3 regions of the Superficieibacter sp. HKU1 genome follow, and region 3 is predicted to be linked to each of the others. Evidence: riboswitches for the same ligand, from Rfam matches in the RefSeq annotation. Region 3 holds a riboswitch; each other region holds the start of a gene.
What was found. A riboswitch is a leader RNA that binds a small molecule or an ion and turns the genes downstream of it on or off. The one in region 3 is predicted to bind thiamine pyrophosphate.
Positions count from the first base shown of each region.

Region 1: another riboswitch for thiamine pyrophosphate. It lies ahead of thiC (phosphomethylpyrimidine synthase ThiC); the one in region 3 lies ahead of thiM (hydroxyethylthiazole kinase).
Region 2: another riboswitch for thiamine pyrophosphate. It lies ahead of thiB (thiamine ABC transporter substrate binding subunit); the one in region 3 lies ahead of thiM (hydroxyethylthiazole kinase).

Region 1 is NZ_CP119754.1:4,510,767-4,513,029, reverse strand. Features, by position in the region: gene thiC (phosphomethylpyrimidine synthase ThiC) at 1-1,306, opposite strand, end outside; TPP riboswitch at 1,390-1,494, opposite strand; gene rsd (sigma D regulator) at 1,547-2,050, opposite strand; gene nudC (NAD(+) diphosphatase) at 2,149-2,263, shown strand, end outside.
Region 2 is NZ_CP119754.1:919,484-921,746, reverse strand. Features, by position in the region: gene sgrR (HTH-type transcriptional regulator SgrR) at 1-990, shown strand, start outside; TPP riboswitch at 1,027-1,119, shown strand; gene thiB (thiamine ABC transporter substrate binding subunit) at 1,152-2,135, shown strand; gene thiP (thiamine/thiamine pyrophosphate ABC transporter permease ThiP) at 2,111-2,263, shown strand, end outside.
Region 3 is NZ_CP119754.1:2,932,345-2,934,607, reverse strand. Features, by position in the region: gene P0H77_RS14105 (DUF3772 domain-containing protein) at 1-358, opposite strand, end outside; gene P0H77_RS14100 (hypothetical protein) at 759-1,088, shown strand; TPP riboswitch at 1,239-1,335, shown strand; gene thiM (hydroxyethylthiazole kinase) at 1,372-2,160, shown strand; gene thiD (bifunctional hydroxymethylpyrimidine kinase/phosphomethylpyrimidine kinase) at 2,157-2,263, shown strand, end outside.

The sequences.
Region 1 (2,263 bases), 1.6 Mb from region 3:
CGGGGCCTTCAATCATCACCTGCACGTCATACTCCCAGGCGATTTTGGTCAATTCACCCAGCGTATGCAGTTCGGCAAACTGAGCTTCATCGTTGGCATCCTGAATGGAACCGGGACGCAGGCCGTCGCCGAGGGAGAGTGAGACGTCGTAGGCGGCGCAGATTTCGCAGATTTCGCGGAAGCGCTCGTAGAGAAAGTTTTCTTTATGATGTGACAGGCACCATTTCGCCATAATCGAGCCGCCGCGCGAAACAATCCCCGTCAGACGCCTGGCGGTCATCGGCACATAGCGCAGCAGCACGCCCGCGTGGATAGTAAAGTAATCCACCCCTTGCTCCGCCTGCTCCAGCAGCGTATCGCGGAAGGCTTCCCAGGTCAGATCTTCAGCGATGCCATTCACTTTCTCCAGCGCCTGATAGATCGGCACCGTGCCGATGGGTACCGGGCTGTTACGCAGGATCCACTCACGGGTTTCGTGAATATAGCGTCCGGTGGAGAGATCCATCACCGTGTCCGCGCCCCAGCGGGTCGACCACACCAGCTTTTCCACTTCTTCTTCAATAGAGGAAGTGACCGCCGAGTTGCCGATATTGGCGTTCACTTTGACCAGAAAGTTGCGGCCGATGATCATCGGTTCGGATTCAGGATGGTTAATATTGGCGGGAATAATGGCGCGCCCGGCGGCGACTTCATCACGGACAAATTCCGGCGTAATATTTTCCGGCAGACGCGCGCCGAAACCCTGGCCCGGATGCTGCTGGCGCAGCACTTCACTGCGGATGCGCTCGCGGCCCATGTTTTCCCGGATGGCGATAAACTCCATCTCCGGCGTCACGATACCCTGGCGAGCGTAATGCAACTGGGTGACACACTGCCCGCTTTTCGCCCGCTTCGGCGTCAGCAGGCCGGTAAACCGCAGGTCGTCCAGTCCATCGTCCGCCAGGCGTTCTTTGGTATACGCCGAACTGCGGTCGGGAAGCTCTTCGCTATCATGACGCGCGTCAATCCACGGCTGGCGCAATTTTGCCAGCCCCTGCTGGACATTAATTTTCACGTCAGGATCGCCATACGGACCCGACGTGTCATACACCGGCACGGCTTCGTTGTCTTCAAACTGCGGATTTTCTTTGCTCCCGCCGACAGGCGTCGGGCTAAGCTGGATCTCACGCATCGGAATGCGGATATCAGGCTGTGAGCCGGTAATGTAGATACGTTTTGAGTTGGGGAAAGCGGTGCCTTCCAGCGTGTCGATAAAACGTTGTGCGTGCTCGCGTTGTTCGCGGCGGGTCATTTTAGGTTCAGACATAGCTCATTCCAAAAGTAAGGACGTGGCTTGTCAGACGACGGATGGAGTAATGGATGGACTTTGCCTGTAACGGCAGCGTCAAAAGCAGAATTACTCTTGTTCCCTTCGCAGGTATTAGCCTGATCAGGTTCCGCGGATCCCGAATTAACGGTCTCAGCCTTTTACTAAAGGCACTCCGACAAGATGTAACCCCTCGTGAGAGGGGCAATGCAGGTAACTTACGCGCTAAAACTCAAGAACTCAAGCCGGGCGCGCGATATTCGTTTCGTCGTTAGCACTTTCTTTGAGGTTGTTCTCATAGGCCAACTGGATCAAATTATCTTCCAGCGTAAAGCGCGCGGCCAGCGACTCGCCGATACCGGAAAGCGCCTGCTGGAATTCGAGATAATTGTCGTGATCAATAGCATTTTCCAGGCTGGAATCGTAGTAACCCATGATCTCCTGAGTATTAGCTTCCAGCAGCGGATACAGTTTCGTCGCGGCGATAAGTGGGCTTGCCCCTTCCATTTCGCTGATAATGCGTTCATAAATACTGAAATGACCGGCGGAAAGATACTCAACCAGGTTATGGCAGAAATTATCGAGCGCTTTTTCATCAAGCTGGGTCACCGATTCTTTGCCGGGTTTGAAGCCAACAAGATTGTAGTAAGCCACAAGCAGCTGCTTGCGCACCTGTAGCCAGCGATCGACGAGTTCATTACTTCCTCCGACGCGCTCTGTCAGTCTTTCCAGGTGGTTTAGCATAAATGACCCCGTAAAATGTAGATTAGAAAAATTGTTCACTAAAAATGTAAAAATAATGTTATCAACATGCCAGTGAAACTAAGGTTGTGCAAGTGATTATGGTCCGTATTATTGAGAAGTCCGATCGCGGCTGGTGGATAGTCAGCCATGAACAAAAATTATGGCTGCCCGCCGGAGAATTACCACATGGCGAGGCAGGAAATTTTGATCTTG
Region 2 (2,263 bases), 2.0 Mb from region 3:
CCTACCCCCTGGACGCTGGATATTCACCTCACCCAGCCCGATGACTGGCTACCCTGGCTTCTGGGGCATACCTCGGCAATGATCCTGCCGCGCGAATGGGAAACGATGAGCCATTTCTCGAGCCTGCCTGTCGGTACCGGCCCGTATGCGGTCGGGCGTAACAACCAGAATCAGCTTAAGATCCACGCCTTCGACGACTATTTTGGTTTTCGGGCGCTCATTGATGAAGTGAACGTCTGGGTACTACCGGAAATCGGCGAGGAGCCTAATGGTGGCCTGACGCTTCAGGGCACCACGCAGAGTGAAAAAGCGGTAGAAAGCCGTCTTGAGGAAGGATGTTATTACCTGCTATTTGACGCCCGTAGCCCGCGCGGCAGCAATCCAGCCGTGCGCCAGTGGCTGAGCCACCTCTTTCAGCCGGCGAATATGCTGTATCACGCGGGAGAACATTACCAGAGTACCTGGTTCCCGGCCTATGGCCTGCTGCCGCGCTGGCATCACTCGCAGAGTCGCGCCTGTGAAAAACCGGCGGGCCTGGAAACCATCACCCTGACGTATTATCAGGATCACGTTGAACACCGCATGATGGGCGGCATTATGAAGGCGCTGCTGGCCGAACATCAGGTGAAGCTGGAGATTCAGGAGCTGGAGTATGAAGAGTGGCATCGCGGCGAGGCGGTCAGCGACGTCTGGTTAAACAGCGCCAACTTTACCCTCCCCCTCGATTTCTCCTTGTTTGCCTATCTGTACGACGTACCGCTGATCCGCCATTGCATTCCGATTGACTGGGAGGAAGACGCCAGCCGCTGGCGCAGAGGCGAGTTAAATCCGGCCACCTGGAGCCAGCAGTTACAGGTGAATCAGAATATTGTGCCGCTGATCCATCACTGGCTGGTACTTCAGGGGCAGCGCAGTATGCGCGGCCTGCGGATGAACACCCTCGGCTGGTTTGACTTTAAATCCGCCTGGTTTGCGCCGCCGGAGCCATAATGCTTTCCGAAAACTGACAAAATTATTACACTGTTAACGTGCTCAACGGGGTGCTGATAAAAGCTGAGAAAATACCCGTCGAACCTGATCCGGATAATGCCGGCGAAGGGATTTGAGGCTACCGCTCAAAATCCTTTGCCACCCATCTACTGAGGTGCAAAGTGTTAAAAAAATATCTGCCGCTGCTGGCGCTGGTCGCCGCGCCTGTTTTCGCTAAACCGGTACTCACCGTCTACACCTACGACTCGTTCTCCGCCGACTGGGGACCGGGGCCGGTGGTCAAAAAAGCCTTTGAAGCCGACTGCGGTTGCGAGCTGAAGTTCGTGGCGCTGGAAGACGGCGTATCGCTGCTCAACCGCCTGCGTATGGAAGGGAAAAACAGCAAAGCCGACGTGGTGCTGGGGCTGGATAACAACCTGCTGGAAGCCGCCACGCAAACTAAGCTGTTTGCCAAAAGCGACGTGCCGGTCAGCGCGGTTAAGGTGCCGGGCGGCTGGGACAACGATACTTTCGTGCCTTTCGACTACGGCTACTTCGCGTTTGTCTATGACAAAAACAAGCTGAAAAATCCGCCGAAAAGCCTGAAGGAACTGGTGGAAAGCGACCAGAAATGGCGCGTAATTTATGAAGATCCGCGCACCAGCACGCCGGGTCTGGGTCTGCTGCTGTGGATGCAAAAAGTCTACGGTGATAAAACATCAGAAGCCTGGCAGAAACTGGCGGCAAAAACCGTTACCGTGACCAAAGGCTGGAGTGAAGCCTACGGGCTGTTCTTAAAAGGCGAAAGCGATCTGGTGCTGAGCTACACCACCTCTCCGGCCTACCATATTATTGAAGAGAAAAAATCGCAGTACGCGGCCGCGGATTTTGCTGAAGGTCACTATCTCCAGGTTGAAGTCGCGGCCCGTACGGCGGCCAGCAAGCAGCCTGAACTGGCGAAGAAATTCCTTACCTTCATGGTTTCCCCGGCGTTCCAGAATGCCATTCCAACCGGCAACTGGATGTATCCGGTCACTGACGTCACCCTGCCGGCAGGGTTTGCCGATCTGGCAAAACCGAAAACCACGCTGCAGTTTTCCTCGCATGACGTCGCGCAGCAGCGCGCGCAGTGGATTAGCGAATGGCAACGCGCCGTCAGCCGTTAATTCCCGGCTGGCTGATACCGGGCCTCGCCGCCGCCACACTCATGGTGGCGGTGGCGCTGGCCGCATTTCTGGCGCTCTGGATCAGCGCGCCGCAGGCGGCCTGGCGTACGCTGCTTGAGGACAGCTAC
Region 3 (2,263 bases):
GTGGCGTTTCCGTCAGGGTACCGGGCGCCGGGGCCGGGCCTAATACGTCTAACTGTCCCTGGATCTGCGCCAGTTGCGGCGCCAGCGCGACGGCCAGTTTCTCGGCATCGGCAGCCAGTTTTTGCGCATCGTCATTCAGAGTGGTGAACTGCTTATCCGCTTTTGCCGTTGCTACCCGCTGTTTAAGCGAATCCAGCCGTTTTTGTAGCGCGGGCAGCGCCGTACTGACGTTCACTTTCACCGGCTGCGGCTGCTCAACGTCATTTTGACCCGTCGCCTCATCGGCCCAGGAAAAACACGGCATCATCAGACAGGACAACAGCGCCAGCAGCAGCGGCACGCGAAATAGTTTTTGCATAGAAGGATTGTTCCACGAAATCGAAAGTAACAGGGCTTAAGCGCCTCTTGTAGAATACCTGTTATTCACGATATGAATAGTACCGTTTGTCCGACTTCTGCGTCACCGACTGAGAAGCTGCCGGTTCCGGCAGGTTTTTTTTTAGTCAAACAGGCGTGCGCGCGCTCCTTAAAGCTAAAATAATTAGCGTAAATTCAGGTGTGGCATGAATGAATTAAATGTTAATTATTATTAAAACATATAATGATATTACGATATTGACATTAATCAATGAAACATATTATTAACATTGAGTTCAGATTTGAGATGTGAGAATTTTAATGCAACCCAATTTTTTACATTTTAAAGCGAATTATCACCCAATCAGTTATTACTGGCGTTCGTATTGGGAGGAGAATATATGAATAATACATTGATGATGGTTAAGCTCCGCGAGCTAATGGTTATCTTTATACATCGGCGCTCAATACCGGAAAAAGCGGCGGATGCGTTGCGTTATTGTCAGGAATGTATTCCTGCAAATAATGTGGCCATTGGTATTTACGGCGAATACCATGACATTATTGAGCAACTGCAATTTTTAGCGAACGAAGAAAATCATACCGCACCGGATGATTTATTATCGTATGGCGGAGAAGTGATGATAAGTATTCTTATGCTGTATGAAAGGCTGGGAGCCACAATTGCCATTGAAGATTATGTGCAGCAGTCCAATCGTCTCAAATATTAATAAAACCAGGACGCTGGCAGCGGTTGCCAGCGTCTCATGTCTCTGGCCTGAAAAGCACAGGCGCACCGCTTTTACCGTTTACAAGCTTTTCCGCTGGCATTATTATCCCGGTCTGGGATTAATGACCATCATTAATCGCACGTTTTGAATTTTGATGACTCGGGGTGCCCTTCCTGGTGAAGGCTGAGAAATACCCGTACCACCTGATCTGGATAATGCCAGCGTAGGGAAGTCTGACTCCTGTAAAGAAGTCCCTTCTTCACCGTCTGGCAGGAGCATAATTATGCAACCTGACCTGCACAGCCGCACGGCTACCGCCCACGCGCTACACCACGTTCGAACCCGTTCTCCGCTGGTTCATTGTATGACCAATGATGTTGTTCAAACCTTTACCGCAAATGTCCTGCTGGCGCTCGGTGCATCGCCGGCAATGGTCGTTGATGCGCAGGAAGCCGCGCAGTTTGCGGCCATCGCTGACGCGCTGTTAATTAACGTCGGCACGCTGACCGGGGAACGTGCGCAGGCGATGCGAGCGGCGGTCGTCAGCGCCAGTGCGGCGCAAAAACCCTGGACGCTCGACCCGGTAGCCGTGGGCGCACTCACATTACGTAGCCGCTTTTGCCGGGAGCTTATCGCGCTGCGGCCTGCTGCGATACGCGGTAATGCCTCGGAGATCCTCGCCCTGGCAGGCATGAGCGCAGGCGGGCGCGGTGTTGACACCACCGACACTGCTGGCGCCGCGCTACCAGCCGCGCGCACGCTTGCCAGAGAAGCCTCGACCATTGTGGCCGTCACCGGGGAAGTGGATTACGTCACCGACGGCAGCCGCACGCTGGCCATCGCCGGGGGCGATGCGCTCATGACCCGCGTGGTGGGCACCGGCTGCGCGCTTTCAGCGGTGGTGGCCGCCAGTTGCGCATTACCCGGTGACAGGCTGGAAAACGTGGCTTCTGCCTGCGCGCTCATTAAACAGGCCGGGTTGACCGCCGCGCAGCAAAGCGCCGGTGCCGGCAGTTTTATCCCGGCCTTTCTCGACGCCCTGTGGACGCTGGACGCGGAGGTGCAGGTATGAAACGGATCAACGCACTGACCATCGCTGGCACCGATCCGAGCGGCGGCGCGGGGATTCAGGCGGATCTGAAAACCTTCTCCGCCCTTGGCGCATACGGCTGCAC